DNA from 3 places in the Aneurinibacillus sp. XH2 genome. Region 1 is predicted to be linked to each of the others. Evidence: riboswitches for the same ligand, from Rfam matches in the RefSeq annotation. Region 1 holds a riboswitch; each other region holds the start of a gene.
The links. Region 1 has a riboswitch for S-adenosylmethionine ahead of cobA (uroporphyrinogen-III C-methyltransferase). Riboswitches for the same ligand answer to the same signal wherever they lie in the genome.
Positions count from the first base shown of each region.

Region 2: it holds a riboswitch for S-adenosylmethionine, as region 1 does, so the genes downstream of both, metK (methionine adenosyltransferase) here and cobA (uroporphyrinogen-III C-methyltransferase) in region 1, are expected to answer to the same signal.
Region 3: it holds a riboswitch for S-adenosylmethionine, as region 1 does, so the genes downstream of both, ACH33_RS05210 (homocysteine synthase) here and cobA (uroporphyrinogen-III C-methyltransferase) in region 1, are expected to answer to the same signal.

Region 1 is NZ_CP014140.1:3,114,689-3,117,848, forward strand. It holds gene ACH33_RS15545 (nitrite/sulfite reductase) at 1-496, opposite strand, end outside; gene cobA (uroporphyrinogen-III C-methyltransferase) at 527-1,300, opposite strand; SAM riboswitch class I at 1,419-1,516, opposite strand; gene ACH33_RS15555 (ABC transporter permease) at 1,652-2,842, opposite strand; gene ACH33_RS15560 (ABC transporter ATP-binding protein) at 2,846-3,160, opposite strand, start outside.
Region 2 is NZ_CP014140.1:392,537-395,696, reverse strand. It holds gene ACH33_RS01925 (sensor histidine kinase) at 1-405, opposite strand, end outside; gene metK (methionine adenosyltransferase) at 571-1,779, opposite strand; SAM riboswitch class I at 1,933-2,083, opposite strand; gene ACH33_RS01915 (hypothetical protein) at 2,165-2,647, opposite strand; gene ACH33_RS01910 (S41 family peptidase) at 2,788-3,160, opposite strand, start outside.
Region 3 is NZ_CP014140.1:1,070,608-1,073,767, reverse strand. It holds gene ACH33_RS05210 (homocysteine synthase) at 1-1,286, opposite strand, end outside; SAM riboswitch class I at 1,391-1,495, opposite strand; gene ACH33_RS05205 (helix-hairpin-helix domain-containing protein) at 1,584-2,279, opposite strand; gene ACH33_RS05200 (DUF2533 family protein) at 2,379-2,627, shown strand; gene comER (late competence protein ComER) at 2,728-3,160, shown strand, end outside.

The sequences.
Region 1 (3,160 bases):
CGGACAACTGTTTCACAAGCGGGGTCGTATCTATTAATTCGTACGGATCGAGCCCCGCAAGCGGATTGCCAACAATCGTACGCGGGCAATCGCCGCACGCCTCAAATGAGGACAATCCGACGGCAGCCAACCGTTCAAAAATGTCCGGTAAATTTTCGATCCGCAACCAGTGAAACTGAATCGCCTGACGTGTCGTAATATCGATTAAATCCCTGCCATAATCATGCGCGATACTCGCAAGCGTGCGCGCCTGCTCGGACGTAAGATTTCCGGACGGAACCCGGACACGCATCATAAAGCACCCGTCTTTCGGGCGCTGCTGATATACACCTGCCCACTTAAAACGATCCATATCATCCGGCGTAATGGATTCAAAACCAGTTTTCGCATAACGATAAATGTCCTCAATAACATCCAGTCCATCTTTCTCCAGTTTTATTAATTCTGTTTTATTCAATTTCTCCTTATTTTGTGCCCATATTGGTGTATAACTCATTCATACTCTCTCCTCTCATCTCAGCGAATATTATGCAATAATGACTTGACGCAGCTGTTGTTCATACCAAGCTAACTGCTCCCGCAGGCGGACAACCTCGCCTACGACAATCACTGCCGGAGAACGAAAGCGTGCCTGTTGTACCTGCTCTACAATCGTCTCCAATGTACCTATAAGCGTCTCCTGATTTTCGCATGTACCCCAGCGGATAAGTGCCACAGGTGTCTCTTTGGCCCGGCCGTACTTATGAAGATTTTTCACAATTTCCGGCAAATTGCCGACCCCCATGTAAAATACCAGCGTATCTACCGCAGTGGCCAACTTCTCCCACTGAATACCACTTTGCTCCTTCTCTACAGCTTTGTGGCCAGTCACAAACGCGACGGAGGATGAATAACCACGGTGCGTGATAGGTATTCCTGCATAAGCCGGAGCAGCGATACCCGATGTAATGCCCGGCACAACTTCATAGTCGATGCCGGCCGCGATACAGGCTTCCGCTTCTTCCCCACCGCGCCCGAAAACAAATGGATCACCCCCTTTTAAACGAACAACCTCTTTCCCTTGCACAGCCTTCGCCACAATGATCTCGTTAATTTCCGTCTGGGATAACGAATGGTGATTTGTCTCTTTTCCGCAATAAATGCATTCAGCCTCCTTTTTTGCATAATCAAGCAGCTTTGGACTGGCCAGACGGTCATATACAATCACATCCGCCCGTTGTAGAAGCTCAAGCCCACGCACTGTAATCAACTTTGGATCGCCTGGCCCGGCACCCACAAGATACACTTTACCTGCCACCATATAACCATCCCCTTTTTTTCCAAAAATAATATTAATCAAATTTGTTTTATATGTTTAATTTAATTAAAAAAGCCCTGCTTCATTAAAGAAGAAGGGCTTATATTCTACGCTCCCCTCTTCCTCATCTTCAAGCGTGTGCTTTCTGGAATTGGCACCTAACCGAATTAGGTTGCCGAGATTTCATTGGGCCAGTCCCTCCATCTCTCTGGATAAGAAAGAGAATTCATATTATATTGATCGGATTTATTAAATTTGATTATACTCGGCTTTTTCTAAAAAGACAATACTTTTCAAAAAAATCCTCTCATTCATTATGCAAAGAGGCTTCAGAGTTAAAGAGCAGCCCGCTTCTTATTCATAACGCAACGCCTCAATCGGATTTAGCTTTGCCGCTTTGTTGGCAGGATACAATCCGAAGAAAATCCCGATGGAACTGGACACGGAAAATGCAAGCAAAACGGTCTCCCATGAAATCAAAAGCGGTATATTAGCATAGGAAAAGCCGATAGCTGATATACCAATACCAAGCAATGCTCCGATTAAGCCGCCGATTAACGACAAAATCATCGACTCCAGTAGGAACTGAAGCAAAATATCTTTCCGCTGCGCTCCAAGCGCTTTGCGGATTCCGATTTCTCTTGTCCGTTCCGTCACGGACACAAGCATAATATTCATCACGCCAATGCCGCCCACCACGAGGGAAATGCCAGCTACAATGCTAAAAATCAGGGTAATCATTCCAGTCATTTGCGAAAACTCTTTAATATTGTCTTCCATACTTAAAACTTCATAGTAATCTTTATGGTTATGCTTGCGGTTCAAATAATCCTTGACCTGCTTCATCGCAGGCCGCAATGCTTCTTTGGAAATGGCGGTCATTTCAATGTTGCTTACCGTTTGGTTTTCAGACAGCTCATTCGCAAAACGAAACGGAACAAACGCGCTCTTTGCTTTGGAAAAATCAAAGCTTACTTTCTCCTGCTTAAATACGCCGATCACCACTACGCTCCGATCGTTAAAACGCACGCGCTGACCGATCGGGTTTTCCGTCCCGAACAATTCCTGAGCTGCTCCGTCTTCCAATACGATAACCGGTCGGCGGTTTTTATCATCCTCGTCGGTAAAAAAGCGGCCTTGCACCATGTGGAGCGTGGGTTGTACAGCCGGAAGCTGGGCCGTCGTCGCCCTTACTTCGACGGTTTTCTTCTTATTGAGCCAGTAAAGCTCCGTATTGCCTACGTAAGAGTTGGCTACGGCAGCGGAAATGTACGGACTCACCTGCGGCAAATATTCCGCATCTTCCAAAGTAAGCGCGTTCGGATCTTCAGGCTCCTCCGTATCGTAGCGGGTATATACCATAAATTTATTTTGGCCGAACTTGCTTACCTGCTGCACGACCGCACTTTCGCCCCCTTTCCCAAGCGTCATAACCGCAATGACAGACGCGATACCAATAATAATCCCCAGCATCGTTAGAAAAGAACGCAGCTTATTGGCGCGCAAACCGTCCAAAGCCATGCTTAAGCTTTCCAGCAAACGCATAGATTACACCTCCTGTTGGCGCTCCGACGCCAGTTGTTGCGACGCGAATAATCGATCCCGCACGGGGTCATCGGCGACTACCTGGCCGTCGCGGAAGCGGATTAACCGCTTCGCATAGCATGCGATATCCGGTTCATGCGTAACAAGAATAATAGTCGTTCCTTGTTCATTTAACTGTTGGAAAATGTCCATAATTTCAATGCTTGTCCGCGAATCAAGCGCCCCGGTTGGCTCATCAGCCAGCACAATCGCCGGCTCATTTACGAGGGCGCGCGCAATCGCTACCCGCTGCCGCTGTCCGCCTGATAACTGATTCGG
Region 2 (3,160 bases), 940 kb from region 1:
GCGGTGGCGCCGCTCCAGCTCGTCCCGCCGCTGCCTGAGATGGAGCTCCTTATCCCTTGAGAGCGACAGCTTAATCTGCATCTGGCTGGCTTGCTCATACGCTTCGCGTATTTCCGCCTCACTATATTGGTGGAAACTACGGCTAATACTAGCCAGCTTCTGGCGCGCCTTTCTCGCCTGCAGTTCAAGTTCATCCGTCTGGCTAATGACCCATTCGATTTCTCTTTTTAGGGCTTCCAGTTCGAGGCTGATATAATTGCTTTCTTTATGCGCGTTTTCCGCGATATCAAAAATCTTTTCCCTACTTTCTTCCACCGACGAAATCGTCTTATTCATGACCTCATCAAGCAGTTGAAAATCAATGTTCGCCTCGGTCACGTACATCCCCTCTCTATCATTAGCCAATAAGTACCATTCGAATTGTTACCTTCTACGCTTCTCTTCCCTACTGGTTGACTTCCTTTATAGGCAAGAAGAACAAAAACTCTTTTCCTATTGTATCATTCATCCCACATAAACAAAACAAGACCCACACACTATTGATGTGTTGGGTCTTTAGTCTTATTTTTATTAGCGAGCGGAAAGTTCAGAAGCTTCTTTCTTAAGAATTTCTGCCTTATCCGTTCTTTCCCATGGAACATTTAGGTCATTGCGACCAAAATGTCCATACGCGGCAGTTTGACGGTAGATCGGTCGACGCAAGTCAAGCTGTTTGATAATGCCTGCTGGACGAAGATCAAAATGTTTGCGCACAAGCTGAACAAGAATTTCTTCATCCACCTTGCCTGTCCCGAATGTATCTACATTAATGGATACAGGCTGCGCCACCCCAATCGCATAAGCTACTTGCACTTCACACTTCTCCGCCAACCCCGCGGCCACAATGTTTTTCGCTACATAGCGCGCCGCATACGCACCGGAGCGATCCACTTTGGTCGGGTCTTTACCGGAGAAAGCGCCGCCACCATGACGAGCATATCCACCATATGTGTCCACGATAATCTTGCGTCCGGTCAATCCAGCGTCACCCTGCGGTCCACCGATAACGAAGCGACCTGTTGGATTGATAAAATACTTCGTTTGCTCATCGAGGAACTCGGCCGGAACAACCGGCTTAATCACATGTTCTTTCAGATCCTTCTGGATTTGCTCAAGCGTTATGGACGGATCGTGCTGCGTAGAAATAACGATCGTGTCCACACGTACTGGTTTGTTTCCTTCATATTCAATCGTTACCTGCGTTTTGCCATCCGGACGCAGGTAGCTCAACGTTCCATCTTTGCGGACTTCCGTCAAACGACGGGACAGTTTATGAGCAAGAGAAATCGGAAGCGGCATCAATTCTGCCGTTTCGTTGCAAGCGAATCCAAACATTAAGCCCTGGTCGCCAGCACCAATCGCTTCAATTTGCTCATCTGTCATCTGTCCTTCGCGCGCTTCGAGCGCCTGGTCAACCCCCTGCGCAATATCAGGAGATTGTTCGTCAATAGAAGTTAGAACCGCGCAAGTGTCAGCGTCAAAACCGAATTTCGCGCGAGTATATCCGATTTCACGAATCGTTTCACGAACCACTTTCGGAATATCTACATAGCAGCTTGTCGTAATCTCGCCCGCTACAAGCACCATGCCTGTTGTTACGGATGTTTCCGCCGCTACACGAGCGTTTGGATCTTTTTCAAGAATCGCATCAAGAATGGCATCGGAAATCTGGTCGCAAATTTTGTCCGGATGGCCCTCCGTTACCGATTCCGATGTGAAGAGATGACGGCCTTTTTTCAGCGCCATGTTCACGTACCTCCTTATAAACCATGAATATATAGATGGTCTTGGTTAAGATACGGTACTCCCTTCCCAAACGTTGTCGCAAAGCAGTAAAAAACCTTTTCCATTATTTTATCCTGGAAAAGGGTCATCTTTTTACTCATTCTTTGCCCTTTATCTTCCAGAATCAAGTATGTATCCATACCTGTTCTGCTGGTTAGCACCGTTCATCGCGCCGGGAACACTTGTCCGCGCTAGCTCGTTGCGCGATGTGGTTGCCGGGCTTCATCGGGCCAGTCCCTCCGCCTGCTCGGGATACAAGGGTCTTCCGTTCTCAATGAGCATATCTTATTTAGGTTTGGATGTCAATAAAGAAAAATACTTGGTTGTTCGTTCGACCGTGCTACCGAACTACATATTCACCGCGGATCATAATGTCCGCCGGGCCTTTTACAACTTTGAGGCCACGGCCGTCATCGCGCGGCAACAACAAATGGTGATTGGCTGGTACCGGCTCGCCCTGCGTAATGTTCGTGCCTGCGGTCAAATCCGGGAGACCATACCCTTCGCCCGGCGGCGTATGAGCGACCACTTTTCCGGTCCGAACAATAAATTCCGTGCCCGCATAGCCAATAATCGTCTTTCCTGCCGGAACTTTTTCCACGATCAGCTTCGCCGCAGCCGGTGTCTGCGTGTCGCTTGCCGGTTTGCCGGGCTGGGATTTCACCACATTCAAAATCTCCTGCTTTACTTTCTCCACATAGCTCTTCGTTACAACCGGATCTGCATCGGAGCCGGGCTCAGGCGTAGCTGCCAAACCGGTGGACACCGCCCCGATCACCAAGGCCAACGCGGCACCTGCCAATCCATATCCCCATTTTTTCATGTACATTCCTCCCTGCGTATACTGATCTAAGGGAAGAAGCCGGGCATCTCTCCCCGGCTTTTCCATCCTCCCAATTACGGTATAAATGGTTATCTAATTGTATATACGCCCGGGAAGGAATTTTGTTGTGAATCCATGCTTTACTTTACATAAACGAACAGATTATCCCCTCTCGTTTCGACAAGGATGGACGGAAAGTCGCTGTCCAATTTTTCAAGCGAAAGCCAGAGGACACCTTTTTCGTTGCGTACATATGCATTATTTTTGCTCGGATATTTGCGCACAGTTTCACCACAGCGCATGGTCGCTATTTCCTGGGACGCATCCCAATAAACTTGGCAACCATACAATTGGGCAAACGGGCGAAGCGCGATAAACCATTTGCCATCGATTTTTTTCGCAACGCTTTCGCCCGCAGGAATACCAGCCACCGAAGCAGTCCCGTTCGAATGTAGAACAAGAGCAGTGGAACCATGCAAATACGAAATCGCCTTGATAACCTGCTCATTCGGG
Region 3 (3,160 bases), 1.6 Mb from region 1:
AGTTGGCTGGCTTTAAGCGCCTGCTCAATGTCGGCAATAATATCATCTACCGCTTCAATACCGATAGAGAGACGAATCATATCCGGCGTAACACCCGCACTGCGCTGTTGTTCTTCCGTTAGCTGCTGATGCGTCGTACTTGCAGGGTGGATAACAAGCGTTTTGGCATCGCCAACATTCGCCAAGTGGGAAAGAAGCTTCAGGCTGTTAATAAAGCGTTTGCCTTCTTCCAGCCCACCTTTAATGCCGAACGTGAAAATGGAACCCGGTCCTTTTGGCAAATACTTCTTTGCGCGCTCATAATAAGGACTGCTCTCAAGCCCTGCATAATTCACCCAGGAAACAAGTTCGTTTTCTTGCAAATATTCCGCTACTTTTTTTGTATTTTCCACATGACGCTCCATGCGTAAATGAAGCGTCTCCAACCCTTGCAGGAATAACCAAGAGTTGAACGGAGATATCGCTGCCCCAAAGTCGCGCAGCAATTGTACGCGCGCTTTGATAATGTAGGCAAGATTGCCGACTGCTTCCGTGTATACTACACCGTGATAGCTCGGATCTGGCTCAGTTAACCCTGGGAACTTGCCATTGTTCCAGTCAAAGTTACCGGAGTCGACAATCACGCCTCCAATTGAGGTACCATGACCACCGATAAACTTTGTAGCAGAATGAACAACAATGTCAGCGCCAAATTCAATCGGACGGCAAAGATACGGAGTGGCAAACGTGTTATCTACAATAAATGGAATTCCGTTCTCATGCGCGATGCCCGCTAATGTTTCCAAATCAACTATATCTGCGCGTGGATTTCCGATCGTTTCCGCATAAAGCGCTTTTGTCTTGTGCGTGATCGCGGCACGAATAGCATCCTTATCTTCCGGATCAAAGAATTTCACCGTTATGCCGAACTTCGGAAACGTATGCGCGAACAGGTTGTATGTTCCGCCATATAGATTGCTGGAAGCGATAATTTCATCCCCCGCATGCGCGATGTTTAAAATAGAGAACGTAATTGCCGCCTGACCGGAAGCGACCGCAAGCGCACCCACACCGCCTTCAAGTTCCGCAATCCGCTTCTCAAACGTATCCTGCGTCGGGTTCATAATGCGCGTATAAATGTTACCGAATTCTTTCAATGCGAACAAATTGGCTGCATGCTCCGTGTCTTTAAATACATAAGAAGTTGTTTGATAAATTGGCACCGCGCGCGAAAGCGTCGTCGGGTCCACTTCCTGTCCTCCGTGCAAGCATACCGTCTCGAAATTGAATTTGCGTTCTTCTGCCATTCTCTTTTTCCTCCCTGTCATCATTCTTTGTTTTCGGCGATGCCAACCAAAAGAAAAATCCTCTTCTTTGGAAGAAGAGGATTCTACGCAGGTATGTATCATCGCTCTCATCTTCCAAAGCATGCTGCTTTGCTGGAATTAGCACCTTGCACATACGTGCCGGTTGCCGGGCTTCATCGGGCCAGTCCCTCCGCCGCTCTTGATAAGAGATGTCTTATATAAAATTTTCTCGCTTGAGCTGATTCTGGTTTTATTATAGCCTTACTATTCCTACCTGTCAACTTAATTTGAAGATTTTTATTGTACAGAAATTTTGGCGCGCATTTTCTCCAATGTTTTCGGACCAATTCCTGCTACCTTTGTTAAATCCTCTACCGTTCTGAACAGGCCATTTTCTTCCCTGTATTGAATAATAGCTGCTGCTTTTCCAGGCCCAATACCAGGAATGGTTTGTAGTTGCTCTAATGTAGCTGTATTAATATTAATTTTCTCCTCCTGCCCGGGTGCGCCCGGCGCAGAAGCTGTTCCTGCTGATGCCAGACCCGTTGTACCGATTAGAGCCTCTTCTCCTTTTATCGGAATATATAAGAGCATGCCGTCAACAAGCCGCTGCGCTCCGTTGACTTGCTTTGCATCCGCTTCCGGAAGCAATCCGCCCGCCATCCCGATGGCCTGATACACACGTGCCTCAGCCGGTAACGTATATACCCCTGGCTTCGCTACCGCGCCCTTCACATCAACGACGACAGTCGCCTGAACGGATGGCGCAGGAGAGCGCGCGCTTTCCTCTTTTTCTATGGGATCTCCCGTTTGATCGTTCTCCCCGGCAGTGAAAACGGAGGAGCCCGTAACCGCTTGTTGCTCAGAAAACGGAAGCGTTTTTGCTTCTGTTTCCTCCTGAGTGTAATTATAAAAATAAATACTACTGCCCAAAATAAAAAGACATATACTAATACTGATCCATTTTTTCTTTTCTACAAACCAGCTTTTCACCGCATCTCTCTCCCTTACTTGTAGTTTTCTAACTTTTTGCCTATACTTTTTATATAAACATTCAGAAAATCGCCACTTAAAAAAGGAGGATTGCAAACAATGGGTGTTCATCACGCAATTTCAGCCCACTCCGCAAGGCAAGCTGAGTATATTACGCTCTACCGCAAACTGGATGCGGTGCGGGAAATGTGGATTGAAAAAGCGGTAGAGCAATGCAAGAACGGAGAAAAAATCAGCGTGGAAGAGATTAATAACATCACACAACAAATTAATCAACTTGCGCAACGTTACCATCTTCCGCCGCGCAAACTTGTGACGGAAGAAATGGTACAAAATATTTGTAAATAATTACCACATCTCTATCTTAGCATAATTAGAAAAATATGTGTACTAAATCTTTCTTTCCCCTCATACTTATTAAATAATTATAATCGCCGGGGGGATTTAGATGCATATCGGCTTTATCGGAACGGGAAGTATGGGAACAATCCTCATTGAAGCCTTTATCGAATCTGGTGCTGTTCTGCCCGCCCAAATCTCTGTTGCCAATCGGACACCGGAAAAACTACATGCGCTCACGGCAAAACACCCGGACATCAAGGCTAGCACTAACATAAATGTGGCCCAAAAAGCAGACATTCTATTTCTGTGCACCAAGCCCCTGGAATATCGGACGGTACTCGACGAAATTGGCGAACATTTGACGCCCGATAAACTTGTTCTATCTATCACAAGTTCCGTCGGTGTGCAACAATTAGAAGCATATATTCCTTGCAAAGTGGCCCGTGTCATTCCCAGTATTACGAATACAGCGCTCAGCGGTGCTTCACTCATTACGTTCGGTGCCCGTTTAACCCAGACTGATCGTACCTTGCTGCTCA